3 regions of the Microbulbifer salipaludis genome follow, and region 3 is predicted to be linked to each of the others. Evidence: predicted binding sites of a transcription regulator. Region 3 holds the regulator's gene; each other region holds the start of a gene.

Region 1 (9,595 bases), 510 kb from region 3:
GGCAGCACATTATACGGTGCCTGACGTCGATTTTGTCAGGCCGCGCGACCACTGACGCAAACAATTTGCGCCCCGAACCGCACAGGATGCAACAAATATGGAACTCCATGGTTATTTTCGCTCTTCCGCCAGCTATCGCGTGCGCATTGCGCTCAACCTGAAGGGGCTGGAATACGATTACCATCCGGTAAACCTGCTCAAGGGAGAGCAAAAAGAACCCCAACACCGCACACTGAACCCACAGGGGCTGGTACCCGCACTAGTCGACGGCGAACACGTGCTGACCCAGTCCCTGGCAATTATGGAGTGGCTCGACGAGCAACACCCCCAGCCCGCCCTGCTGCCCAGTGATCCACTGGCGCGCGCCCGGGTACGGGCGCTGGCTTATAACGTGGCCTGCGATATCCAACCCATACAAAACCTGCGCGTACTGAAATACCTCCAGTCCGAACTGGGGGCCAGCGATGAACAGAAGGTAATGTGGATTCGCCACTGGATCGATGGTGGCTTCACGGCACTGGAAACACAGCTGAATGGGCAGGGAGGCACCTTTGCCAACGGCGATGCACCGGGCCTGTTCGAATGCTGCCTGATTCCGCAGATTTACAACGCCGAGCGGTTTGGGGTGACGCTGGACAAATACCCGCGCATTGCAAAAATTGCCGATGCCTGCGCCACGCTACCGGCATTTGAGCAGGCACGTCCGGAAAATCAGCCGGACAGTACGGTCTAACAGCGCCACCGCAGCATCCGCCTCTACCGCTCGCGCTCGGGCACCCCTGGCACCTCGCCCGACAGCGGCAGGGGCTCCTTGAAGGTCAGTGTCCGGTAGGGGAATGGAATCTCAATACCCGCCTCATCCAGGGCGCGCTTCACGGCCGTTACCACTTCCCCTCGTGAGTGACGCTCTTCGAAGGGGGTAGACCCGGCCCACCAGGTGACCTCGATATCAATACTGCTGTCGCCGAACCCCTGGGGGAATATCTGTATCGGCTCATCCTCTTTGACGGTCTCACACTCGCCCACGGCGGCCTTGATCACATCCACCGCAGCGGTGACATCCTCACCGTAGGCGATACCGGCAATGATGGTAATACGCCGCTTATTCCGGTCGGTGAGAATCTCACAGGGGTTTTTAAACAAAAAAAGATTGGGCACGATCACCAGCTCTCCGGTGGTTCGGCGAATAGCGGTGTTGCGCACCTCTACCGCTTCTACCCTGCCCTCTACACCCTCACACTTGATAACATCACCGGCCTCAAAGGGAAACCGCCACAGAATCAGAATCCCGGCGAAGAAGTTCTCGAAAATATCCTTGAAGGCAAACCCCACCGCCACCGACAGCAACCCGAGCCCACCGAGGGCCTTGGCCGGCGTAAGACCGGGAAACAAAACCATGGCGGTAATCAGCATGCCCAGCACCCAGATAAAGATGCGTGTCAGACGAACCAGCAAATCCTGAAGCGACGGTTTGCGGGTGGTTTTCCGCGCGAAACGACGGGCGGCCTTTCCCACGATGGTGGCGATAATCCATGTCAGCACCAGCATCAAAACACTGGCGATGAAAAAAGGGATGTGGGCAAGGAAGCCTTCCCAGATGCCATCAAGGGAGGCCATCACCGTATCGACCACGTTGGACAGAGAGGAAGGTTCTACCTTGGCCAGCTCCAGGGCATCGGCAAGCTCCTTGGCCTTATCCGCGCCATCCTGATTATTCTGGCCAGGCGGATTCGTTTGCAGCTGCCAGCTAGGCATCGCTTACCCGGTAATCGTGGAGGCGCAGCCACCGGGTGGCGATCCATTTCTCCCCCGCAACCACCGGGCTACCGCCATGCAATGTCAGGCGGTCAAGTTCACCTTCACCATTGGCAAACGAAAAGAACAGGCCGCAGCCTTTTTTAGGCATTACATCCAGGGATACTTTGGGGAACACCGTAGAACCACCGGCCTCCACGTTGTTCAGGTACATCACCAGCGTACCCACACGCTGGCCGCCGCGCGCAAGCACTTTCTGATTGCCGGGCTTCTCGGGATTAAAGAAATCGAAATGGGGCTGATACTCCGCGCCCTCCTGGTAGTGCAGCACCTGTATTGGCTCGCCGCGACTCTCCGGCACGCCCAGTAAACGCTCGATGCGGGCCTCGATACTGGCGATCAAGGGGGTTGCATGCGACTCGAAGTAGGTACCAGAGCTGGTTCTCACATCGCCAAGATCAAAGGTGCCACTTTCTGCGTTCACCACCCGCGAGCGCTTGAGCCTCGGGCGTGCCAGTTCAACCAGCGCGTCGCACTCACTCTCAGACAGTAAATTGCCAAACAGCACCACATTCGGTCGCTGCATCGCCAGCAGGACTTCCACCTGCTGGTCCCCGAGGTCATACAGGTTCTTTTCCGGGTAGAACAAGCGAAAGCGACTGCCGTCGTACTCCTCCTCTGCCGCTGCCTGAGCTGAGGTATCTGCGGCGAGGCCCGTATTGGGCTGGACACCCGATCGCGCCGCCACACTATCGCCGGTGGAATAGGCCGCAATACATTGCTCAACGGCACGCTCGATGGAAGGTTGATACCCGGCCTTCAGCAGCGCATCCATCACATTCGCCTGACACTGGCCGCGCTCCACAGCCTCCTGCATCCACTGCTTCAAGTCCGGCTGAAGTTCTGTAAATTCCACAAGACACTCCTTTGCTCTCGCCCGGCCCATGCCGCGGGGCCAACTCGCGCACTGAGTATAGTCCGCCCCCTCTGCCCCATCGCCCTACCCGGGCGCTACCGCTGAGCACCCCATCCCTGGGTTGAACCCACCGCCGCTACCGGGGTCTACCCCACTACCTGGGCCCGAAAAACCATATCGCCACGAACCGGTAGCACCAGAATACGATTCCGCTAGACTTGCCATTTAACGACACGCCAAAACGGCTCTCGATTACCGCTGAACAAGGTGACCCGCTTGATCCGCTCACTCCGCCGCTACGCGCTCTGCGCGCTCCTGATCTCTTTCCTGGCCCCCCTCCTGACATTGACTGGCTGCGCCACTCTGTCGCCGGACTTTGAAAAGCCAGATGTGCAACTTACCGCACTGGAACCCCTGCCCGGTGATCGCAGCGGCAACCTGCGCTTTCGTATCCACCTGCGTGTATTCAACCCCAACAACACAGACCTGGCCCTGTCTGGCCTCTACTACACGCTCAAGCTGGCCGGGCACAAGGTCGTGACCGGCACCTCCAATACCCTGCCGGTAGTGCCGGCGTACGGACAGCAGGCCATCACCGTGGATGCGTCTGCAAACCTGATGGGGTCATTCATGGCGGCGGCGGAGCTGATCCGGATGCAGGGCAATACCGTGCCCTATGAACTGGAGGCCAAACTGGGGTTGAAGGCGTCGCTGCTACCCGCGATTCGGGTATCCAAGCGGGGAGAGATTAGACTGGGGCAATACCAGCGCTGATACCGCGCCAAGAGAGCGGCACGGCGGGCTGGGAAAGAAGACGGTCAGGGAAGGGACGCGGGCTGGGTCGGCGAAATGCCAACCCAGCCGGGTCAGGAAAGGCTCAAAAGGCGGCGAGACTATCGACGCGCGGCAACAATACCGCCGGTCATGGCCACTACGGAGCTGAGAATACCCAGCCCCACCAGGCTATACAGGCTAATGCTCTGTTCGGCCATGGCTGCCAGCGCCTCCTGCAACGGGAACTGCCAGCAAACGATGGCGGATGCCGCGATCACCGCCGCATACTGGTAGCGCGTGGCGCGACGCTCGGACCGCTTCGCAGGCGCGGGTGGCAGATCCGCCATTACCCGCTCACAAAAGCCATCATCGTCCAGGTGAGGCTCGTTGAACTGCAGTTGCTGAGAAAGCCAGGTGTCGAAATCTGGCGAGTCACCGCCGATAACACCGGATTCAGAGTGCACAACACCGCCTTTGATTACCATACCTGGAATACCTGCTGTATCACTTGTGGAATTTCTTGAATCAGCCACTGGCTACCTCCTCCCGCCAGGCCTGCAGTAACGACTGCAACTTGGCCCTTGCGCGATTAACGTGGGATTTTACCGTGCCCAGCGGCAATTTCATAATTGTGGCCGCTTCCTCGTGGGAAAAGCCGCGCTGCATACATAGATGCACCGCCTGTCTCTGGGCGTCACTCAATTCCCCCATCGCCGAATTCAGGTCTCTGGCCATGCCCAGTTGCTGTGCTTCTTCGACACTTTCCTGGGCCTGGGCGCGGTCAACCGCCTCCTGATCCACCTCGGGTGTATTCTTTCGCTTGTGGCTCATGACCAGATTGTAGGCGATGCGGTACAGCCACGTGCTGAAGCGCGCATCCCCACGAAATGCCGGCAGCGCCTTGTAGGCTTTGATAAAGGCCTCCTGCGCCATGTCGTCGGCAAGACCCTGATCGCCATTGCACAGCTGGCGGAGCGAGAATCGCAGCTGTGACTGATAGCGACGAACCAGCTGGGCGTAAGCCCGCTGGTCCCCGTCTTCGACGACACGCTTGATCAGATCCTCATCATTGAGGTCCATGGGTGGTAATCCTTAACCGGCCTGCTGGTGATCGAGTTTCCAGTTCCAATACCGGGCTACCCCGATAAACAGTGGTATCAGACCCAGGCTGCCAGCCCCAATACCCGAAGCGGCCGTCAACCAGATGAAGATGGCCGCACCTACCGCCATCAGCGTGAAACCGCGGTCTTTCGTACTACCAGCGCGCTCGCCTTCCATTGCGTCCAGCAGCTCCGGCGGAATATCACGCCCTTCAGCGACCATGCGATTGATGTTGTCCATCAGCAGCTGCTTCTTGCGATAGCTGTTGCGGGTCACCAACCACACAATCATGATCGGGGTGCCAAAGACCGCGAGGATCGCGACTACACCGATCAACCACTCCATATCCGGGCCACGACGACGCTCTGCATAATGCTCCCGATATTCACCGTGCTCGGCCCGGGCGCGCTCCACTTCGGCGCGGATGCGCTCGGCGCGCTCCATATCGGCATTGATGCCGATACTGATATTGCGCGGCACCGAATCAAGCGCCTCCTCGACCACCAGCCCCTTCTCATCGAGAATCCCTTTCTCTTCGAGCTTCTCGTAGATACGGCGGGTGACCGCGCCACCAAACTCCTCGCCGAGGTCGATCTGCACGTCAGCGCTCTCGCCATTTTCATCGCGGGCGTGAATCCGCAGGCTGCCGTCTTCCTGGCGCAAGATCCGCACCTGTTTCGACACCTTGTTTTCTGCCGACTTCGCCGGCGCCTCCGGTGCGACCACCGCTGCCGGGGGTTGCGGCGGCTGCGGGGCTACCGTCTCATCGTCCTGTGCCAGCAAGCTGCCGGAGACACCCATTGCCAGGGCCGCCACAAAGGCGCACGCCCAGCGAGGCTGTCGGTTACGCGTAGTTAATTCATTCGCTCTCATTGATGTTATCTCGCTCTTACTAATCTGACCGGCTGAAAAGGCCCACCGCGGGCCCAGGGTCTGTGCGACAGCAACTTGTACATAATTTGGCCACCCTGTATCCGGGCGGCCATCTGCAGTACCTTCTACCAGACAGGCCTGCCGCACTGCTGTCACACGGCCGGGCTTTACCCTTCTCCTGATGGACGCAGCGGCGATCCGCTTTGGATGCAAAGCAGATGCAAAAATAATCAGGGAAACGGTCTTGTAACCCCACGCAGCCACTTTATCACGCAAACGGGATACCTATGACTTCACACACCCCAGCCACTACCACCCCAGCCACTACGCCTCTCCCCAGTACCACTGCCACACCCACCTCGGTCCTTGCGTTCTGGTTTGGCAGTGACGACCTGCAGCGCGACCCAGCAGCACACCAGCGCGCGCACTGGTTCCAACGTAGTGACGAATTCGACGCCGAAATCCTCAACCGGTTTGACCGTGCCATTGATGCCGCGCTGGCGGGCGAACTCGGGCACTGGACCGAATCCATCGACGGCCGGCTGGCACTGATCCTCCTGTGCGACCAGTTCACCCGCAATGTGTTTCGCGGCTCCGCCAGGGCGTTTGCCGGCGACCCTTTGGCGCTGGAGATCTGCCAGAACATGATTCGCAGCAACCAGCAGCGCCAATTAGGGCTGCACCAACGCGCCTTTGTGGGGATGCCCCTGGAGCATTCCGAGCTGGACGAGGTGCAGGCCCAGTCGGTGGCCTACTTCGACCAGTTGCGGCACGACTTCCCCGTAAACGGACCCGGAGTAAGCCCGGAAGCGGCAAATGCGGCCGAAGATTACTACCGTTTTGCCGTGGCACACCGGCGGGTAATTGACCAATTTGGGCGCTATCCCCATCGAAATGCGGCGCTCGGCCGGAAAAACTCTGCACAAGAACAGGAATGGCTGGATAATGGTGGCGGGTTTTAACACATCAGTGGATGACCGCATTGAGCGGTTGACACTGGATACCCATACAGATACTGTATATTCATCCAAGTTAAACAACACACGGTTATTGCCCGGCATCAGTCCGGAATCACTGTAAAAGACAACAGGAGGCCCTTATGGCGGTAGTAGCGGTTTGGAAATGTGATAGAGACGGAGCCATGTTCGACAACAAGAAAGACGCCGAAGAACACGACAAGATGCTGGAACTGGCCGCCAACATTACCGCGCTGATCGAGCGCAATGTTGAAGGCGTTTCCGAAGAAGCCTGTGAAGAAATCGGCCTGATGCTGGCCAAGCGCCGGGACGTACTGGCGAAGGCCTGCAAAGGCAAACCGGAAGCGTTGCTGGAAGAAGAGCAATCGGACGAGCAAGCAGACAGCGAAAACGTTACCCCGCTGGCAGCCAACCAGTAATGTAAACAAGCTATGGCCGCCCGCGCAGCTGGATTCCCCACCCGGCTGCGCGGAACGAGCCCCAGGTTTCCACCCCTGTACTCTTTTCCACCCCTGTACTCTGCCCGGCTTGCCGGGCTTTTTTTATGGCGGAGTGGTTAGAACGCAGCGGCGATATTGATTACCGCCAGAATGATGATCACCACCCAGGTCAGCAAGGTGCCAAGAAAACGACCGGGATGATAACCGCCCTGCCCCGCAACCAAACCGATCGCATGCAGGAGACGCCCCAGCACCAGGGCCCCACCCAGGCAGTGCAGCCACAGGTGTGACAGGCCGTTGATTTCCGCAATCAGCATCAGAATCAGTGCCAGCGGAATGTATTCAATCGCATTGGCATGGGTGCGCACAGCGACCTGCCCTTGTTTATCTCCAGCGGTACCCAGCCCTACTTTCTTGCCGCGGCGAAAGGCCACTACCTTGAATGCCAGGGCGATCACCAGCAGCGCGCACAGGCCCGCATAGAGCGCAGTCACTTGTAAACTCATCATCTCAGGGGTTACTCCCATCCGTTAGTTTTGATTACTTCTTGTAGCCATGACCGGTACCAGCACCAGGGTGCAGGTAACGATCGCGCAAGCGCGTTGAACGGTTCTCCAGGGATTGTGGCTTCCCGTCGATCACAACAAGCTCTGCAAAACTGGTCACTTCCAGCGGATCACCGCTCCACAGCACCAACTCCGCCGCGCCACCCGGCACCAGCACACCACCTTCAAGGCCAAACACCTGGGCAACATTTGCCGTGATGGTGCGCACGCCCTCTTCAAAAGGCAGCCCGTACGCCACGGCATTGCCGGCGCCCTGGCGCGAGAGGTAGCTGTTGTGGGTACCGGCATAGCCGGGGCCGCCGATCACCACGGTCACGCCCGCCTTGTGCAACAGTGCGGCGTTATCCAGGCGCGCGCCGAGCTTCTCAAACGCGGTGGGCGTATTGCTCATTGCGTCGATAACCACCGGAACCCGCGCGGCGGCCAGCTGCTCCGCGACCATCCAGCCTTCCGAAGCGCCCTCAATAATCAGCTTCAGATCGAACTGCTTCGCCAGCGCCAGCAATTGCAGGATATCGCTGGCCCGGTCGGCATTGACCAGCAGAGATTGCTCGCCGCTGAGCAGCGGCTGCAGGGACTCCAGGTCGGCAATGGAGAAATCGAGATCTCGCCACTCACCGCGGCGAACGGCATCACGGTTGTCCGCGTATTCCTTCGCCTGCCCCAGCGCGGCCTGAATCTGCGCGTAGGCACGTGCCCGGCTGCCGCCGGCCAGAGAAGCGCCGTATTCACCAAAATAGATTTTTTGCAGCAGTGCCCGATCCGTCACGCTGTCGAAATCCCCGGTGAGCTTTATGCCAAAACCCTGCCCGGCAAAAATCTTCTGCTGGCTATTGGGCACCACCACGGCGCGCGTAACGCCACCGGCGCGGTTGAACGGAATTAACGTGGAGTGCGGGTTGAAGGCGACTACCGGATTGAAACCGGCACCGATAGAGCTGTCTTCAATCGCGCCGTCATTGGTCGACGCCGCCGCCCCGATTTCCGTAAGCCCCAGTTCACTATTCGGTGCGATAAGGCCCGGAGTGACCACTTTGCCGCGGCCGTCGATCACCAGGTCCGCCGTCATAGTGCCAAGATCATCCGCGATCTGCGCGATGCGGCCGTCTTTGACCAGTACATCCCCGATTTGCAGGGTGCCCTGATCGCTCAAAGTGATGACCTTTGCGCCCTTGATCAGCAGTGTTTCCGCCAACGCCACTGGCGCCGTGAAAAATACAGAGGCCAGCACACCCATCTTCAGCAACTGTTTCATTTTCATTAGCGCTCTCCTCCTTCCGGCAGACGCTCACCCTCGGCATCCAGAATCCCCAACTCAAAGTCACTGTGCGGCTGTCGCTCGGGGTTATCGCGGTCGTACATCAAATTGCCATCAATAAAGACTTTTTCGGCTTTGCTGTACACGCTGAACGGGTTGCCAGACCACACCACCACATCTGCCATCTTGCCTTTTTCCAGGCTGCCGGTGACGTCATCAATACCGAGGGACTTGGCCGGGTTCAGGGTCATCCAGACTGCGGCGTGGCGCGGTTCGATATGGAAACCGGCGCGCTGGCCTGCCACCATCGCCTTGGCAGTTTCCTCGTTGAGGTGCTGGATACCCACCGCAGAATCCGAATGGATCAATGCGCAGGCCTTGGCCTGGTCAACAATGGCAATATTGGCTTCGGTCATATCAAACGCTTCGTGCTTGAAGCCCCACCAGTCCGCCCACATGGCTGCACAGACGTTGTTCTCTGCCAGCAAGTCAGCAACCTTGTACGCCTCTACCGCGTGGTGGAAGGTGGAAATCTGAAACCCGAACTCCTCCGCCACATCCATCATGATGGCCATTTCTTCACCGCGGTAGCAGTGGTTGTGTACCAGGATATCGCCGTTCAGCACCCCTGCCAGGGTCTCCATCTGCAGGTTGCGGTCCGGCTCCTCCCCGCCATTTTTCTCGTAGTTATCCCACTTGTCGCGATACGCGGAGGCTTCAATCCAGGCCTGGCGATAACCGGCCACGTTGCCCATGCGCGTTGAGGGCGCACTGCCCTTGCCGCCATAGACCCGCTTGGGGTTCTCGCCACAGGCCATTTTCAGGCCATAAGGCGCGCCGGGGAATTTCATGTCCTGCACACTGCGGCCGGGTACGTTTTTCAGGGTGACGCCGCGGCCGCCGAACAGGTTGGCCGAGCCAGGCAGAATCTGCAG
Region 2 (9,595 bases), on a different contig from region 3:
GTAATTTTTTGTCCATGATGTACCCCGCTTGTGCCAACAGCCCGCCATGACTGGGCTACCGGTCAAAAATGACCGCGTATGGTACAACGCTTTCAGGGGGTTTTCACGGCCGCCGGAAGATTTCCGGGTACGGAGGGAGAAAGGGGCCTGGGGGCCCATGCGGGCTGGTGGACAGCCCCCTCTCAGGTGGCGGCCCGCTGTGGCTCGGACAAGCCCCCGCGCTGGCCTGACGGCGCATGCTCGGCGAGATGTTCGAGTACCGCCGCGAGTGCCTGCTCCGCCCCATCGGGCTCGTTAAAGATCTCATGATAAGCGCCCCTGAAGGCACACAACCGGTGCTGCGCACCTTGGAGCCGCCGCTGCCAGTCCCGCGTAACCTCGGGCGCCACCAGTTGGTCGCCCTCCGGCAGCAGGGTCAATGTCGGGATCGCGATCGCCTCGGGCTGCGCGAGCAACTGATCGCGGGTCTTGCGGTAGGCCAGAAACCAGCGCGGCGTCACCCTGTCGTGTACCAGGTCGTCACTGCAGTACTCCTGAACGATTTCCGGGTCGCGGCTTATATAGGAAGGATTCAGCCGATTGGGGAGGGACAACCCGGGGCAGACGCTCGCCAGCAGGCGTATCAGGCCCAGCTCGAGCTTGCCCGGCTCGCTCTTCCCGGCAAATGCGGGGGCGGACAAAATCAGACTATCGACCTGAGCGCCTTCAACCGCGCGAGCCACCGTGGCACAGGCAATCACTCCGCCCATACTGTGACCAAGCAAGTGAATCCGCTGGTCCGGGTTTTCGTGGCGCACCAAGCGAATACAGCGGGCGAGGTCCTCGGCGTAGGCTGAAAAATCTTTGATATCGCCGCGTCGTCCTTCGGACTGTCCATGGCCTGCATGGTCCAGGGCATAGACACTGTAACCGTGCGCATTGAGCACGCGCGCAAGGTGCCGGTAACGACCACTGTGTTCACCAAGCCCATGGGCAATCACCACCGCACCCAATGCGTGCTCCACCCACCACCGCCGATAGTGCAACCGGACACCACGAGATTCCAGGAACATGGGCCCCTCCTGTTTTTATACTTATCCGAGGATTCAGGCGCTGCAAGCGGGTTGAACGATAACAGGCCTGTCGCTATCCGTTTTTGTACAACGAATAGCGCCCCTTCGCCAGCGATTATTCTGCGCGGAACGTGCGGCAGGAGGCGACGGCCCTTGCCCAACCGTTCAACAGGTCCCGACGTTGCAGCTCCCCCATCTGTGGCAGGAAATCTTGCTCGACATCCACCAGCGACTCCGGAAGGCCGCCGGGAGACCACACGCCGGCACCGATACCGGCCAACAACGCAGCGCCGACCGCGGTGGTTTCTATCTGCCGGGGGCGCTCCACACAAAGCCGGGAAATATCCGCCTGGAACTGCATCAGGAAGTTATTGGCACTGGCACCACCATCGACCCGCAAGCATTGCAGCTCGACACCCAGGGCCTGCGCCATCAGCTGCGCCAGTTCGTGACTCTGGAATGCAATGGACTCGAGGGTAGCGCGCACAATTTCCGCCCGGCCCGCGCCGCGGGTGAGGCCAAATATGGCGCCGCGGGCGCCCGCGTCCCAGTGCGGCGCCCCAAGGCCGCTGAAGGCCGGCACCAGATACACACCCCGCGTATCCGGAATCCCCTGCGCAATCTGCTCCGTTTCCGCAGCCTGCTGGATGACCCCGAGGTCATCTCGCAACCACTGCACCGCCGCGCCACCGTTGAATACGGAGCCCTCAATGGCAAATTGCGGTTGCCCGGCCGCATCACAGGCAATGGTGGTGAGCAGCCCATCGGGCACCAGCGGGCGCACAGCCCCGGCACAGGCGAGCATAAAGCACCCCGTTCCGTAGGTATTTTTCAGGCTGCCGGGTTCCACACACCCCTGGCCGAACAGCGCGGCCTGCTGGTCCCCCGCTACGCCACTGATAGGAACCTCGGCGCCGAGAAATGCCGAAGCATCGGTGGTCGCAAACTCGCCCGCGGAGTGACTGATTTCGGGAAGAATGGCGGGAGGGCAGCCGAACAGGTTCAACAGTTCGCCATCCCACTGGCGGCGATCCAGATCGTATAACAGGGTGCGGCTGGCATTGGTGTGGTCGGTCAGGTGGGATTTGCCGCCGGTCAGCCGCCAGATCAGCCAGCTGTCGATGGTGCCAAAACACAGGTCTCCCGCTTCTGCGCGGCGCAACAGCTTCGGCGATTGCTGGAAAATCCAGCGCAACTTGCTGGCGGAGAAATACGCATCCAGCAGCAACCCGGTTTTCGCCCGGATCATTGACTCGGCGCCTGCCTCGCGCAGCTCGCTGCAGATGCCCGCCGAGCGGCGGCACTGCCAGACAATGGCCCGGTGTACCGGCTTGCCGGTATGGCGATCCCAAAGCACCGTGGTCTCCCGCTGGTTGGTAATCCCCAGCGCGCGGAGCTCACTGGCTGCCACGCCGGCCCGCTGCAACGCAGCCGAACAAACCCTGAGCGTTACCTGCCAGATTTCTTCGGCATCGTGCTCCACCCAGCCAGGTCGGGGGTAATACTGGGGAAACTCGGAATAGCTGCGCCCACGCAGGCGGCCATCAGCATCAAAGACAAGCGCAGTGGTACCCGTTGTACCCTGGTCAATGGAGAGAATCATCGCGGCTCACTGTTCATTATTCGTTGTGCAGACCGTTACTCCCTAGCCAGTATATACGCCTCGTTTACCACATCCACTACGTCCAGCCTCCGCCGCGAGCCTAGAAACCCGAGTACGGATATTCTTCTGGCTCGACGGCATCCAGCTCGGCGATGGCGTACTGAATCGCGTCGCTGGGAAAACCCCGATAGGCTAGATAGCGCTGCCGGCGGGCACGCTCCTTGGCCTGCTGCTGGCGATCCAGCGAGGGGGAAATTGGGCGACGGAACTTGCGCTGTAATTGCTCGAGGGCCAGCTCGAACCAATCCACGCCCTCCTGCAACTGCTCCATGACCGCTTGCGCCAGCGCACTGTGAATACCACGCAACTGCAGCTCCTGGCGAATTCTGATGGGGCCCTGTCCGCGCTGTACCCGGGAGCGGCAGAATACCTCGGCAAAGCGCTGGTCAGACTGGTAGTTGAGTTCTTGCAGGCGCAGCAGTACCGCGTCAAAGTCATCGAGTGGATGCTTTTTAGCAAGCTTCTGGCGGAGTTCGTGGCAGGAATGTTCGCGACGCGACAGCAACTCAAGCGCGTGATTAAACAGGGTCTGGAAGGTGTCGGTAGACTCCCCGGTAGCCGCGCTAGCGTCGGCGGGGGAGGATGAGGCAGTTTGCGATAAGGCAACCGGCGGCCAGGAGGGCTGGCCGCCGGAATTGTCGTCGGGCAAAGACAAGATCAGTCTTCCGCAGCTTCCAGCGCTTCCGGCTTAGCCTCCACCACGTCACCCAGCAACTGGGCGCGCAACTGGGCTTCGATTTCATCCCGAATATCGGTGTTTTCCTTCAGGAATTTCACCGCATTGGCCTTGCCCTGGCCAATCTTGTCACCCTTGTAGCTGTACCAGGCACCCGCCTTATCGATCAGCCCCATCTTCACGCCGTAGTCGATAATCTCGCCAAGCAGGTTGATCCCCTGGCCGTACATGATCTGGAATTCGGTCTGCTTGAACGGGGGCGCCACCTTGTTCTTGACGACCTTGACCCGCGTCTCGTTACCGACCACCTCGTCGCCCTCTTTCACCGCGCCGATGCGGCGAATATCCAGGCGCACAGAAGAGTAGAACTTGAGGGCGTTACCACCGGTGGTAGTCTCCGGGGAACCGAACATCACGCCAATCTTCATACGAATCTGGTTGATGAATACGCACAGCGTATTGGTATTCTTGATGTTACCGGTGAGCTTGCGCAGCGCCTGGGACATGAGACGAGCCTGCAGGCCCACATGGGAATCTCCCATCTCACCTTCGATTTCAGCGCGTGGCGTCAGCGCCGCCACGGAGTCGACCACCAGCACATCCACCGCACCGGAGCGCACCAGCATATCCGCCACTTCCAGCGCCTGTTCGCCGGTATCCGGCTGCGATACGATCAGTTCGTCAACATTGACGCCCAGCTTCTCGGCGTAGATCGGGTCCAGCGCGTGCTCGGCATCGACAAACGCACAGGTGCCGCCCTTGCGCTGGGCTTCCGCGATCACCTGCAGGGTCAGGGTGGTTTTACCGGAGGATTCCGGGCCATAGATTTCCACAATACGCCCACGGGGCAGGCCGCCAATGCCCAGTGCCACATCCAGGCCCAGGGAACCGGTGGAAATCGCGGGGATGCGCACGCGCTCTTTATCCCCCATGCGCATGACGGTGCCCTTGCCGAACTGACGCTCAATCTGTGACAGCGCCGCCTGTAAAGCCTTGTCTTTGTTGGAATCCATGACCCTTCCCATGTACTTGAAGATTACTTATGGGAGGGAGCTTAGAGAAAAATTACTGTATAAGCAACCAGTAATCTGGAATTGATGGTCGCCGCACAGGCGAGCCGGGCAACGGCGGTTTCAGAGCCCGCCGGAACGGTGCGCGGGTCAGCGCTGGCGATGGGACTCGGCAATCTCGAGCAATCCGTTCAGTGCCGCAATAACGGTCTGCGCCTGAATCTGTTGACGGTCACCATCAAAGTGCAGCAGACGCGCGTCGGCCTGCAACGGCTCCTGCCCCTGGCCGTGGGCCCAGCCGATCCACACGGTGCCGACCGGCTTTTCGGCACTGCCGCCGTCCGGCCCGGCGACACCGCTCACGGCCACCGCGAGATTCGCGTCGAGGCGGCTGAGCACACCCACCGCCATCTGGCGCACCACCGTCTCACTCACGGCGCCAAGCTCCACCAGGTCCCCGGCATCCACCCCCAGAAACTCGCGTTTGATACGGTCGGCATAGGAAACCACGGAGCCCTCAAACCAGCCAGACGCACCGGCAACCGAAGTGATCGCGGCCGCGATGGCACCTCCGGTGCACGACTCCGCCGCCGTTACCTTCCAGCCGAGATCCGCGAGCACCTCGCCGAGCTTCTCCGCCAACTGTCGGGTCTGTAAATCCACCAGCTTTCCTCAGAATGATCAAATGAACCAGATAACCATAGATACACAGATTGACACGAAGCAACCAGACCCGGGGGCTAGATGCGCTCGATCCGCCCGCTCAGGTGGGCGCGCTTGCCTGTACCATCGACGAGGCTGAAGCGTACCCCGGATTCAACGCCACAGAACTGAAGATTGACCTCCGAGGGCAACAATACCGGCTTGTTAAACGCCACACTGAGCTCAAAAGGCCCCGCTACGACATCCGCTGCCGCCTCCGCCAGTGCAGCGAGACAGTGCGCCTTCAGCCACATGCCGTGGGCAATCGCCCGCGGAAACCCAAACAGCCGGGCCGTAGACCCATAGAGATGAATCGGGTTTCTGTCGCCAGACACTCTCGCGTAGCGACGGCCGATATCCGCGGACAGCACCCATGGCAGCGTTCGAACGCCGCGCATATCCATACCTTCCTCCGGTGCCGGGGCTCGGGAATGCGCGCCGCCACCGGTACCGGACGCACGAGGCTTCGTGCGGCTGAGCAGGGTGCTCACGCACTCCCATACCAGCTCACCAGCCACCTGCACCCGGGTAACCAGGTCAAATTCGTAGCCCCGCTTGACCGGCACGGGGGCCATCAGGTCACACTGGATATCCAGCCGGTCGCTTTCGACAAGACAACGGTACTGACGGATTCGGTTGCGCAGGTGCACCACCCCCAGCACGGGAAACGGAAAGGCATCAGACACCAGCAGGTTCAACTGCAGGGGCATCGCCAGCACAAAGGGATAGGTCGCCGGCACCGCTGAATCCGGTGTAAATCCGCAGACGGCGCGATAATCATTCAGGTGCGCGGGCTCGAGACGCTGGCGCGGGAGGCTGACCGTCGCGAGTACCCCATCGCGGTTCCCGCTCGGCTGGCCGGGTTTACGTGCGGTCAGCGCGCGAAAATACAGAGGCAGTACCGATGGGCGGGTGTTGAGTTGAATCTGTAATGGCATGAAATTGCTTTGTGCGTCAGGCGCGATGGTAAATCTGGTCATCACCAGGATTGACTGCGCATCATAGTGCGAATCCGGGCTGAAGAGGTACCCCCCCCTGCCGGTGTTCCCCAAAAAATGGCACGGTGAAAACGACAAAACCCGGCGAGCGCCGGGTTTTGTAGCTTGTGTCAGACCGGAGTTGTTCAGCTGCCGGGAAGCTCGGTGATACCCATGTTGTACAGGGTAAATCCAAAGATGTCGGCGTACTGCTCGATGGTTTTCGAGACCGGGGTGCCCGCACCGTGACCGGCATTGGTTTCAATGCGGATCAGTGTCGGGGCCACACCCTGCTGCTTGTCCTGCAGCTCGGCCGCAAACTTGAACGAATGTGCCGGCACCACACGATCATCGTGATCGGCGGTTGTGACCAGTGTCGCCGGGTAGTTCACACCCTTCTTCACGTTGTGTACCGGGGAGTAACCTTTCAGGTACTGGAACATCTCTTCACTTTGCTCGGCGGTACCGTAGTCATAGGCCCAACCCGCACCGGCGGTAAAGGTGTGGTAGCGCAGCATGTCCATCACGCCCACCGCAGGCAACGCGACCTTCACCAGCTCAGGGCGCTGGGTCATCACTGCACCCACCAGCAGGCCACCGTTGGAGCCGCCGCGAATGGCCAGGTAATCGCTCGAGGTATAGCCATTATCGATCAGGTACTCGCCTGCGGCGATAAAGTCGTCGAACACGTTCTGCTTCTGCAACTTGGTACCCGCATCGTGCCAGCGCTTACCGTACTCACCACCGCCGCGCAGGTTCGGTACCGCGTACACGCCGCCCAGCTCCAGCCACACCGCATTGGCAATATTGAACGATGGCGTCAGGCTGACATTAAAACCACCGTAACCATACAGGATGGTCGGGTTCTTGCCGTTCAGCTCGAGCCCCTTTTTGTAGGTGATCATCATCGGCACCTTGGTACCGTCTTTGGAAGTGAAGAACACCTGCTTGGACTCGTAGCCCGCCGGATCAAACTCCGCGCCAGACTCACGGTAAATATCGGAAGCACCCTTCTCCACGTCGAACGCAAAAATGGTCGACGGCGTTTTGTAGTTGGTGAAGGAGTAGTACAGGGTTTTATCTTCACGCTTGCCACTGGGAGAGGACACACTGCCCGGGCCCGGCAAGGAAATTTCGCGCACGCGCTTGCCATTGTAGTCGTACTGGTACACGCGGGACAGCGCGTCCACCATGTACTCGGCGAAGAAGTAGCCCCCGCCGGTCGACGCGGTCAGCACGTGGTCGGTTTCTGCAATGAAATCCTGCCAGTTTTCCGGAGCCGGATTTGATGCGTCTACCGTGACCACTTTTTTATTCGGCGCACCGCGGTTGGTGACTAGAAACAGCTGGCTGCCCTGGTTATCGATTACATAGGTATCGGAATCAAAGTCGCTCAACACCTGCACCAGCGGCGCGTCTTTCCGGGAGAGATCACGGATAAAGAGATCATTACCGGATGTGGAGTTAGCACCGGAGATGACAAGATACTGATCGTCTTCGGTGACATAACCGGAGACGTAGCGGCGCTTCTCTTCGTCCGTGCCGCCAAATACCAGCGCATCTTTTGACTGAGGCTGCCCCAGCTTGTGGTAATAGAGCTTGTGCTGGTCGGTTTTCGCCGAAAGTTCGCTACCTTCTGGCTTGTCGTAACTGGAGTAATAGAAACCCTCATTACCCTTCCAGGAAATACCGGAGAACTTCACGTCAACCAGCGGTTCCTCCAGCAGCTTTTTGCTTGCGGCATCAATGATGTAGATCTTGCGCCAGTCGCTGCCACCTTCAGAAACCGCGTAAGCGGCGATGGAACCGTCTTTGGAGAACTTCAGGGTAGCCAGCGAAGTCGTGCCATCTTCGCTGAACGTATTGGGGTCGAGGAAAATTTCGGCTTCGCCGTCGCCTTTCTTGCGCCACACCACATACTGGTCTTGCAGGCCGTTGTTGCGATAGAAATACGTGTAGTCCCCTTCTTTGAACGGGGATCCCACCTTCTCGTAATTCCAGAGTTTTTCCAGACGCTGCTTGAGGCTGTCGCGGAAGGGAATCTGCTCGAGATAGCTGAAGGTCACCTGATTCTGGGCCTGCACCCAGGCTTCCGTTTCTTCACTGCGGTCGTCTTCCAGCCAGCGATAGGGATCCGCAACCTCGGTACCGAAATAGCTATCGACCACATCGTCCTTGCGCGTTTGCGGATAGGCCAGCGCCGTCTTTTCCGCAGCGACTTTCTGTGTTTCCGCCTGCGCGTCGCCCATCGTCTGCGTTCCCTCTGGAGACTCACCCGAGCACGCGGCAAGTACGCCGGCTACTGCAAGTATGGATAGTTTTTTCATTATCGGGGGTTCCTCCACGGGTTGGTCTGAAACCGTCTAGGAAACCCAATTCACCCTTTCAGATCAAGCGCTTGAGGCGCAAGAGGGATTTGCCGAGCATTATTTCAATAAAGCAAAAAATGCCAGAACAAACACCTGCACAGGAAACCATATACAGCATGCACAGTGCCAGCCCAATCACTATACCAGCATGACCCAGCACACCCCGGCAATGATCAGGGACGCCAGTACACTCAACACCGCGCCCTCGCGCACCATCTCCTGAATCCGCAACTTGCCGGTGCCGTAGGCAATGGCATTGGGCGCGGTGGCCACCGGCAGCATGAATGCACAGCTGGCGCACATGGCTGCCGGGATCATCAGCACCATGGGGTCAAAGCCGGCACTGCTGGCAACCACTGCCAGAATGGGCATCAGTAAAGTTGCGGTCGCGGTGTTGCTGGTAATTTCCGTCAGGAAAGTGACGGAAAGGCACAACAGGACCAGCATGAGCCACAACGGCATGGCAGTCAGGAAGTTGAGTGCCTGCCCCATCATGTCGCTGAGGCCCGACGCGGTGAAGCCCTTGGCAATGGCAATACCGCCGGCAAACAGCAGTAACATCCCCCACGGAATACTCTCCGCGGTTTTCCAGTCCAGCAGGCGCCCGCCCTTGCCGTTGGGCACCAGGAACATCAGCACCACCGCGCCCAGTGCCACGGTGCTGTCACCGGCCTCGTCAACCCCGAGCCACTCGCTCCAGCCGCCAAACGGCTCATTGCGCGTGACCCAGAACAGAATGGCCACCGCAAACACCAGCAGGGTACGTACCTCTTCGGCCCGCCAGGCACCCACCGCCGGCGCCTCCAGTGCCTTGTGTAACTTGATACCCCGGGTCAGCCACAGGGCCATAATCGGCAGGGTGATCAGTACCACCGGCAAGCCAATTTTCATCCAGCTCGCGAAACTGAATTCCCGTCCGGTCACTTCTTCATAAATACCCATGAAGATCACGTTGGGCGGGGTTCCCAGCGGGCTGCCGACGCCGCCCAGGCTCGCCGCGTAGGCGATCCCCAGAATCAGCGCCACCGTCAGCCGGTGGTTGTCGGCCCGCGCCAGTATCGCCAGCGCGATGGGCAACATCATCAGGGTGGTGGCGGTATTGGAAATCCACATACTCAACAGCCCGGCCGCCAGCATGAAGCCGAG
Region 3 (9,595 bases):
GCGGTCGCCAACAATACGACAGAAGTTATCATCGGCATCCAGTACCGGTGCGAAACTGAAGTCGATGCCCACCGCCAGCAGCTCGGCGGCGAGCAGCCACCCCACGTCTTTCAGCTGTTGGCGATCCGCCTGCGCGCTGAGCGCCTGCATGGACGGTAAACGGGTAAAGGAATCCCGGAAGCGCTGCACCCGCCCACCTTCCTGGTCCACGGCCAGTAGGATGCCTGGCCGCTCACTGCGGATGTCCGCCACCAGCGCTTCCAGCTGTGGACGGTCGCGGTAGTTGCGCGCGAAAAAAATCAAACCGCCAACCTGCGGGTGACGCAGCAGTTCGCGGTCTTCCGTCGTGAGTTCCGTACCCTCGACATCAATCATCACCGGACCAATCTGATCGGACATGAATTCCAGCTCCCACTCTCTGTCACTGTTGTTGCAGCGAAGTTGTTGCAGCGAAGGCGCGCAATATCGGCTCCGTTGACGTCCATAACTCGCAGTGAAGGATCAAGTATCTTTGGGCTCCGCAGCCGTCAGCATTGCCGCTGCGGCAGGCGCAAGTCGCGCCAGGGTCTCGTCAAGGCTGCTCTCGGCACCGAAGTCTTCCCGAAGGATAGCTTCGATTGCGTCGAAGCTCGACAGGGAAAAGATGGTCGCACCCAACATAAAATACAGCCGCCAGTAGAAGGTAACCGGGTCCACGTGCGGCAACGTATTGGCGAGCAGCCCGGCAAACCGACGGTAGCTGGCCCCATAGCGAGACACAATGAACCTCCGCAGGTGGCCCTGCGACTGGGTGTAGGCGAGGCCCAGCAGCCCCATAAAGCGCTTGGGGTCTCTCCCCTCCTTTGCCAGGCCAGCGAGGGCCACGCGGTAGAGGCTCTCTAGCAAATCATCTACCTGTAACTGCGCACCCGGAGAGGTTTCGAGTTGCGCCTGTCGGCGGCTGAGTTCCTTATCCAGGTTCTCCGTAAATGGGGTCAGAAACCGCTCAAATACCGCCTGTATCAGCTCTTTTTTCGAACCAAAGTGATAATTTACCGCCGCCAGATTAACGCCCGCCGTGCTGGTTATGGTCCGCAGTGAGGTCTCGGTAAATCCGCGTTCGGCAAACAGCACCTCGGCGGCGTCCAGTATACGGTTGACGGTGTCCAGCTGACTCATGTCCTGCTCACAGTTTCAAACTGATAATTAAAACGTTTGTTTAAAGCGAGAGACTAGCATAGTCGCCCCGGCACGGCAGCCCATCTGCATTGCACGGTCGACACAGAATTTGCGCCACTGGTGAAACCGCCCTCGCATCCGCGCGCGCCAAAGTTCCACCGCACGACATTTGCGACCTGCCAGTTACCAAGACCTCCCGCCCCACACTAGATTGAGTTCAGAGGCTCCACTATTGCGAGCCACAGGATATTGACCCGGGAGGGCCACATCATGGCAAGAATTGCTCCTGAAATTGGTAGCTGGTTTGAAAATTTCGACAGTGGCGACTTGTTCGAAGTGGTGGCCGTAGACCACCCATCCCGCACCATTGAAATCCAGTACCTGGACGGTTCACTGGGGGAAATCGACTTCCAGAGCTGGCCAAGATTACCGGTGATCGGCGCCGCGGAACCGGAAAACGCCAATGCCGGCTACGGTATCCTTGCGGAAGAAATGCAGGATGAGGAAGACTCGGGATTCCGCAGCCCGATTCTTTCACCGGTGCAGAGCGCCATCGACCGGCTGGAGGGTGAATCGTATCCGGGAACCGACGATATCTTCTGACGTGAGAACCGGTAACCTCACAACCGACCAGAAACCTGCCCGCCTCGCCCCAGAGAGTTTTCGGCCTTTACAGTGCTGAAAACCGGCGATGAATTACTGAGTCTCCCCGTCACACTCACGGATAAACTCGATAATGATCTGCGCCGCTTCATCGACGGTATCAACCAGTGTGAACAGGCTCAGGTCATCGGCATCAATGCAGCCCCGCGCCAGTACGGTATTGCGCATCCAGTCCACGAGTCCTGCCCAATACTGCTTACCCACCAACACAATGGGGAAGCGCCGCACCTTGCGTGTCTGCACCAGCGTGAGCGCTTCAAACAACTCATCCAGGGTGCCATAGCCCCCGGGCATGGCAATAAAGCCCATCGCGTGTTTGACGAACATAAATTTACGCACAAAGAAATAGCGAAAGTTCAGATTGATATCGAGATAGGCATTGGGCAATTGCTCGTGAGGCAATTCGATACTCAACCCGATGGATTCACCAGACTGGCAAAACGCACCGCGATTACAGGCCTCCATAATCCCCGGCCCACCACCGGTAATCACCGGCACTCCTTCGCAGGCCAGCAATTCCCCGAGGCGTTGCGCCTCCTGATATTCCGCCGCCTGTTCAGGGAACCGCGCACTGCCAAACACGGTGACAGCACCCTTGAGGGTAATCAGCCGCTCGATACCATCCACGAGTTCAGACTGAATACGCAGCACTCGCCATGCTTCGGGCATTTTTGCATCCAGCATATGCCAGCTCCTTATGAATATGCCTGGCGAAGTGCATGGGCGATGTGAGCGATACACACCGAACCCCATACACCAAACCCGCTTACAGTCTAGCAGTTCACGCAATCCACCCAGCGTTTGCGGCCCCGCCAAATCTGTATATAATCACAGCAACTGTATAAAAATACAGACCCCGGGAAATCGGGATGGAAGATCTCGAATAACAGGAACTGCCCATGACAAACCTCACTGCCCGCCAGGCCCAGGTACTTGCGTTGATCAAAACGTATCTGGACGATACCGGTTATCCCCCCACCCGCGCGGAAATTGCCCAGGAACTCGGCTTTCGCTCGCCAAACGCAGCGGAAGAACACCTCAAGGCGCTGGCGCGCAAGGGCGCCATCGAGATGGTGGCCGGTGCCTCCCGTGGTATCCGCATCCCGGACCATCACACCGGCCTGCCCATTGTCGGTCGTGTTGCTGCGGGTAACCCGGTGCTGGCAGAGGAAAATATCGAGGAGTACTGTGAAATTCCCGCCGAGTTTTTCCATCCACCAGCAGATTATCTACTGCGGGTGCACGGCATGAGCATGAAGGATGCAGGTATTCTCGACGGCGACCTGCTGGCGGTGCAGCGGACCGACAACATTCGCAATGGCCAGATCGTGGTGGCGCGCATTGAAGACGAAGTGACGGTGAAGCGATTCAAGCGCCGGGGCAACCAGGCAACGGTTCAGCTGCTGCCGGAAAACGAAGACTTCAATGTGATTGAAGTCGATATGCGCGACCGCAACTTCGCCATTGAGGGGCTGGCGGTGGGTGTGATCCGGCAAAACCCGGTGTGATACGCACGGGGCGGATTACCGCAGACATCCACGCATAAAAAAACAGGGCCTAGGCCCTGTTTTTTATGCGTCTGTATCAACCAGGATCAGTGGATTGTGTGCTCGGTCAAATCCACGTCCTCTTCTTCAAAAGGCTCTGGCTCCAGGGCATTGATCTCCTGCACCGCTTCGATACCCGCCTCCAGCATGGCGCGGGCAATGGTCACTTTGTGCTCACGCAGAAAATCGAGACTCTCGGCAGAAAAATGGATACGCACCAACGGATCATCTTTGTGACCAGCACGCCGCAGCGCCACATCACCATTGGACAACTCGATGATTTCGTAGGTCTCAGAAGACATTCATCTCTCCACTTATCTTCCCGGGAAGCACCAACCACCGGCCGGCGCGATTTGTGGCAGTGTACCACAGGGAAGGGAGATTAATCAGAGGACAGAACCGGATCCAGCCCGGACGGGTTCACCACTCCTGCCCGTGGGCCCGCTGCCGCACCACCAGCTCATTCAGCGCGCGCAGCCACTTCATCAACAGATCCCGGCTAAGGGGCTCAGGAGCCGCTCGGTCAAGCTGCTGTACGGGGATCAGGCTCTGCACACCGATGGCCCCTTCAGACTGGGCCACTTCTGCACCTGCCGGCCGCCACAGAGCCTCCCAGGCCGCCTGCATGCCCTGAAACCAGCTGTCCGGGTTTTCCGACAGGCTCACCAGCTCATTGACTTCGGCACTGAACTTGCCGCGAGCCGACACCAGTTGCGCCAGTGCCTGGGCGGTATCCGGCTCGCCCCCGGCCCGGAACCCGAGCTGGAGCTGCTGCCCCTGCTCGGCGAGAAATGCTTTGTAGGCTCGCCACAGCTGCATCAGCGCCGCTTCCTGCAATGCAGTTTCCCGCAGCGCCTGCTGAGTGTCTGCAACCTCAACCTCGCCCGGGGCTGGAGACTGGAGGATCAGCTGTGCTTTGCGCAATGCCGACGCAACGCTACCGGTATAGGGATTACTCAACCTGCATACTCCCTATTTCTCCCTGTTTCTTACAACGACCTGCTGAGCAGACCAGCCGGCCAATTACTTGGCCGGGGATTTTTTGGTGGTGGCTTTTTTCTTGGCTGGTGCCTTTTTAGCGGCCGCTTTTTTAGCCGGTGCTTTTTTCGCCGCAGCTTTTTTCTTGGCTGGTGCTTTCTTCGCCGGCGCGTCTACCTGCCATTTGCCATCGCGGTAGAAAGCCTTCCAGCCGGTGGCCTTACCCTCTTCCTCGCTCTGGACATACTGCTCCTGAGTTTTGCGGCTGAACCGCACCACGGTATCGCGGCCTTCGTTGTCTTCCGTGGGTGCCGAGAACAGGAAGCTGTACTTGGGATCAATCTCGTCTTTATGTGGCAGCAGTTCCTTCACCAACGGGGCACGGGTCTCGCGGTTTTTCGGGAACTGGCTGGCCGCCAGAAACAGACCGGAGGCGCCGTCGCGCAGAATGTAGGTGTCGTCCACCTTCTCGCAGGGCAGCTCGGGCATGGGCACCGGGTCCATTTTGGGTGGTGCCGGCTGGCCACTCTTCAGCAGCTTGCGGGTGTTTTTGCAGGTCTCGCTGGTACAGCCGAAGTACTTGCCGAAACGGCCGGACTTCAACTGCATATCCGCCCCGCACTTGTCACACTCGATCAGTGGGCCATCGTAACCCTTGATCTTGAAAGTGCCTTTTTCCACTTCAAAGCCGGGGCAATCCGGATTGTTACCGCAGATGTGCAGCTTACGCTGTTCGTCCACCAGATAACTGTCCATTGCCGTGCCGCACTTGCCACAGCGGCGCTTCTCGCGCAGCTGGCGCGTTTCCGCCTCTTCATCTTTATCGGCGTCAACGGCTTCTTCACCAGACACCAGGTTCATGGTGTTGGTGCAGCGCTCCTTGGGAGGCAACGCATAGCCGGAGCAGCCCAGAAAGACGCCGGTTGAACCGGTGCGGATCTGCATATGGCGGCCACACTGGCTGCACTCGATGTCCGTATCCGTGGGCGAATTGCGCCGCATGCCGCCTTCTTTATCCTGCGCCACTTCGAGACGCTTGCTGAAACCGGCATAGAAATCGTTCAGCAGGTCTTTCCAACCCCGCTTGCCTTCTGCAACCGAGTCGAGGGACTCCTCCAGGCTGGCGGTAAAACCGTAGTCCATGAGGTCGGTAAAGCTCTCGCTGAGACGATCGGTGACGATGTCACCCATCTTCTCCGCGTAGAACCGGCGGTTTTCGAGACGCACGTAACCGCGATCCTGGATCGTGGAAATAATGGATGCGTACGTCGATGGACGGCCAATTCCACGCTTTTCCAGCTCTTTTACCAGCGCCGCTTCACTGAAGCGCGCCGGGGGCTTGGTAAAGTGCTGCTTGGGGTCGAGCTTCTTCAGGTTCAGCTTTTCACCGACCTTGATATCGGGCAGCACCAGGTCTTCGTCTTTCTTGCTCTGTGCCGGCGCCACTTTCAGGAAGCCGTCAAAGCGGATGACGCGACCACGGGTGCGCAGCTCGAAGTCCCCTGCCGTAACCACCACAGATGTCGAGGTAAACTGCGCCGGCGTCATCTGGCACGCCACAAACTGCTGCCAGATCAGGGTGTACAGACGCTCAGCGTCGCGTTCCATGCCGGAGAGCATGTTGGGTTTTACCCGCACATCGGACGGACGAATCGCCTCGTGCGCTTCCTGTGCACCCTCTTTGCTGCTGTACCGGTTCGGATTTTCCGGCAGGTACTTGTCACCGTAATTTTCTTCGATGAACTCGCGCACCGAGGACACCGCTTCCGCACTCAGGTTGGTGGAGTCGGTACGCATGTAGGTGATGTAGCCCGCCTCATAAAGCCGCTGGGCCATCATCATGGTTTTCTTTACGCTGAAACCCAGGCGATTACTGGCCGCCTGCTGCAGCGTGGAGGTGATATAGGGTGCGCTGGGCTTGGAGCTGGTGGGCTTGTCATCCCGCGCGCTCACCGTGAAGTCGCTGGACTGCAGCGCGTTCAGCGCCGCCATGGCCTGCTCTTCGTTGGTGGGCTTGAAGGCCTCACCGGCCTGCTTTTTCACTTCCAGGCGCAGGGCGTCAGATTTGGCGGTTTGCGTGTCCGCAAACAGGGTCCAGTACTCTTCGGGAATAAACGCCCGAATTTCCCGCTCGCGCTCGACGACCAGTTTCACTGCCACTGACTGGACTCGGCCAGCAGAGAGTCCGCGCGCGACCTTTTCCCACAACAGCGGGGAAACCATGTACCCCACGATGCGGTCGAGGAAACGACGCGCCTGCTGTGCATTCACCCGGTCGATATCCAGCGGGCCCGGATCCTGGAACGCCTCCTGAATCGCGGATTTGGTGATTTCGTTGAACACCACCCGGCGGTAGCGCTTCTCGTCACCGCCAATGGCTTCCCGCAGGTGCCAGGCAATGGCCTCTCCCTCGCGGTCCAAGTCCGTTGCGAGATAAACGTGGTCAGCGTTGGCGGCGAGCTTGCGCAGTTCATCCACCACCTTTTCCTTGCCAGGCAGGATTTCGTAGTGGGCTTCCCAGTTATGGTCAGGGTCGATCCCCATGCGCCGGATCAGCTGCTCGCGGCTTTTCTTGCGCTTGTAGATCTCTTTCTTTTCGGGAGAAAGCTTGCGGGTTTCCGCAGCGCGGCGCGCGCGCTCCTTGGCGTCCACCGGCTGCTTGCTCGATGCCCCGGTGGGAAGATCCCGGATGTGACCAATGCTGGACTTCACCACAAAGTCTTTTCCGAGATACTTGTTGATCGTTTTCGCCTTCGCCGGCGACTCGACGATGACCAGTGATTTACCCATAAGCTTTTGATTTTTAATAGAAAATTTACTGCTTTCGCACCTGGGGCTGCAGCCGTTTTCAACGGTGCGCTGCGCGAATATATATGCTTCGCCCCCGGTGCGGTCAAGCAAGCGTCACAAATTGATGAGCCAATTGTGTGTTGATTAACCGTCTGTGCCCGGCCCAATGACCAGTGATTCAGTGCTATTGTGCCAGCGCTCGACACGGCCCAGCGGAGGCGCCTGGCCGCGGGCGGTCGCTAAAAAACAGACCACGACGGCAAGGCGCAGCGTCAACGCAGGGAATCGCCCTCGTCGCCGGCCTCTTCCGACCGCGATTGCTGCTGCCGAATCGCTTCTTCTATTACCGGCCGCATGGTATCCAGCGCCTTCTGCAGCGCGGCCAGCCCGCCGTTTCCACTGCGCTCGCGCCACTGCACACCCAGACCACTGTCATTGGCATAGACTGCTGTGGCATCTGCCGGCAACATTTCAAGAAATTCCTTGAGCGGCGGCTTGGCCACCTCCGGAGCTTCACGGCCATTGCGCCAGTCCCACACGCCGTCGAAGTTCATTTCGTGGGGCATGCGCTGCAATTCCAATCCCCAGCCCGTCTGCAGCCGTCGCGGATTGCGCCACTGTGCGGAATACACCGCCGCGTTACCCGTGTCTTGGGATTTCGGCAGCGGCTGCATTTGCACTTTGAGCCCGGAGGCCGCCGCGCGCTGGCGAAGCTCTGCAAGCTTGCGATCCCGGCTGCTGGGTTTCAGCCAGACAACCGGCCCGATCACCAGGGCAATCGCAAATATTATGATGACGATAGGCAGCCAGCTGGCCATGAGCGAAATTCCGTGTCAAATTGAGAATTGAGGCACAAACGACGAACAGACCGCCGCCAACCCCCTGTGCAGGCGCGCATTTCCCTGCAAGTCGGCGGTTGTGTCAAGTCTGTTTTTTTTAAAGTAGACTCAATAGAAGCACCGGGGTTTCAATATTTCCCGGTATTTTTTGATATCCAACCAGACCGCGGGAGCCCAAATGTCAGGCTATAACAACATATTGGTGGGACTGGACCTCTCTGAAGAATCCTCTCAGGTATTGGAGCGAGCCGCCCAGATTGCCGCGCATAACAACGCGACGATGAGCCTCGCCCACATCATCGAGCCGCTGACGTTTGCCTATGGTGGCGACGTACCAATGGACCTTTCCGAGGTGCAGGAACAGCTGCAAAACCAGGCCAAGGAGCAATTGCGCAAGGCCGCCGCCAACCTCAACATTCCCTCAGACCGCCAGCACGTGGTACTGGGCCAGCCCGCCACAGAAATTCACCGCCTGGCGGAGGAATCCGGTTGCGATTTGATCGTCATCGGCAGCCACGGCCGTCACGGACTGGCACTACTGCTGGGATCCACGGCCAACGGTGTTTTACACGGTGCCGGCTGTGATGTGCTGGCAGTGCGGGTGCACTCGCCCAACGAATAGCGCTAGCAAAGCGGGGGCAGCTGCGCCCCCCGCTTGTGTGCATGCCCCCACCTGTGCACAGGTCACCCCTGATGGATTACAGGCTGTCCAGCTCTGCCCAGCGTTCAAACGCGTCATCAAGCGCCTGCTGTAAATCGGTCAGTACCTGCAAGCGGGCCTGCACCTTCTCGCTGTCCTGCTGATAGAACTCCGGCGCCGCGACCTCTTCTTCCATTGCCGCTATTTCATTTTCCAGAGATTCAATTTTTGCGGGCAGTGCGTCCAGCTCCCGCTGCAATTTATAACTGAGCTTTTTGGCTTTTTGCGCCTTGGCTGGTGCCTCAGATGACACCACGGGCGCGCTGTCGGCCGAGCCCGCTGACTTGGCCTCGGCGGCTTTGCGTGATTTCAGTTGGTCTTCCGCACTGATAAAGCGCCCCCCCTGGCGTACAAAGTCGTGATAGCCGCCCACATACTCGCGCACGATGCCATTGCCCTCGAATGCCAGACAGCTCTCCACCACATTATCCAGAAAGGCCCGGTCGTGGCTCACCAGAAGCACGGTGCCAGAGAAATCCATCAGTAATTGCTCCAGCAACTCCAGGGTTTCCACATCGAGGTCGTTGGTCGGTTCGTCGAGCACCAGGATATTGGCGGGCTGGCTGAAAAGCTTTGCCAGCAGCGCGCGATTGCGCTCGCCCCCGCTCAACGCGCTCACCTTGGTGCGCGCCTTGACACCGGTGAACAGAAAATCACTGAGGTACGACATCACATGGCGCGTACTGCCACCCACTTCGATGTTCTCCCGCCCCTCGGCAATGTTGTCGACGACGGTCTGATCAGGGTTCAGGGTGTCGCGACGCTGGTCGAAATAGGCCACCTGCTGCTTGGTGCCCAGGCGAACCGTTCCACTTTGCGGCTGAAGATCGCCCAGCAGCAAACGGATCAGGGTACTCTTGCCCGCACCGTTGGGGCCGATCAGCCCGACCTTGTCGCCGCGCATCAGGGTGAAATCCAGG

Evidence for each region. The regulator LexA, encoded in region 3, represses DNA repair genes until DNA is damaged. The targets are predictions, from matches to a motif close to ACTGTNTNTANANACAGT.
Region 1: a site for LexA is predicted at 6,415-6,432, ahead of JF535_RS10810 (YebG family protein). Genes of this name have one in related genera too.
Region 2: a site for LexA is predicted at 4,459-4,476, ahead of recA (recombinase RecA). Genes of this name have one in related genera too.

The regions. Positions count from the first base shown of each region.
Region 1 is NZ_JAEKJR010000002.1:1,219,373-1,228,967, reverse strand. Features, by position in the region: gene maiA (maleylacetoacetate isomerase) at 98-733, shown strand; gene JF535_RS10845 (mechanosensitive ion channel family protein) at 757-1,755, opposite strand; gene JF535_RS16955 (2OG-Fe(II) oxygenase) at 1,748-2,671, opposite strand; gene JF535_RS10835 (LEA/WHy family protein) at 2,948-3,445, shown strand; gene JF535_RS10830 (hypothetical protein) at 3,565-3,930, opposite strand; gene JF535_RS10825 (sigma-70 family RNA polymerase sigma factor) at 3,971-4,525, opposite strand; gene JF535_RS10820 (DUF6249 domain-containing protein) at 4,538-5,362, opposite strand; gene JF535_RS10815 (DUF924 family protein) at 5,707-6,381, shown strand; gene JF535_RS10810 (YebG family protein) at 6,519-6,815, shown strand; gene JF535_RS10805 (MAPEG family protein) at 6,953-7,345, opposite strand; gene JF535_RS10800 (amidohydrolase family protein) at 7,377-8,663, opposite strand; gene JF535_RS10795 (amidohydrolase family protein) at 8,663-9,595, opposite strand, start outside.
Region 2 is NZ_JAEKJR010000003.1:5,858-15,452, forward strand. Features, by position in the region: gene JF535_RS15305 (Trm112 family protein) at 1-19, opposite strand, end outside; gene JF535_RS15310 (alpha/beta hydrolase) at 183-1,052, opposite strand; gene glpK (glycerol kinase GlpK) at 1,168-2,655, opposite strand; gene JF535_RS15320 (regulatory protein RecX) at 2,756-3,370, opposite strand; gene recA (recombinase RecA) at 3,373-4,404, opposite strand; gene JF535_RS15330 (CinA family protein) at 4,552-5,064, opposite strand; gene JF535_RS15335 (MaoC/PaaZ C-terminal domain-containing protein) at 5,142-6,041, opposite strand; gene JF535_RS15340 (prolyl oligopeptidase family serine peptidase) at 6,227-8,407, opposite strand; gene JF535_RS15345 (SLC13 family permease) at 8,588-9,595, opposite strand, start outside.
Region 3 is NZ_JAEKJR010000002.1:1,726,488-1,736,082, forward strand. Features, by position in the region: gene nagZ (beta-N-acetylhexosaminidase) at 1-399, opposite strand, end outside; gene JF535_RS12925 (TetR/AcrR family transcriptional regulator) at 502-1,158, opposite strand; gene JF535_RS12930 (DUF6763 family protein) at 1,429-1,761, shown strand; gene JF535_RS12935 (LOG family protein) at 1,855-2,505, opposite strand; gene lexA (transcriptional repressor LexA) at 2,721-3,329, shown strand; gene JF535_RS12945 (hypothetical protein) at 3,416-3,670, opposite strand; gene JF535_RS12950 (DUF6586 family protein) at 3,789-4,328, opposite strand; gene topA (type I DNA topoisomerase) at 4,392-7,136, opposite strand; gene JF535_RS12960 (hypothetical protein) at 7,409-7,954, opposite strand; gene JF535_RS12965 (universal stress protein) at 8,154-8,597, shown strand; gene JF535_RS12970 (ATP-binding cassette domain-containing protein) at 8,674-9,595, opposite strand, start outside.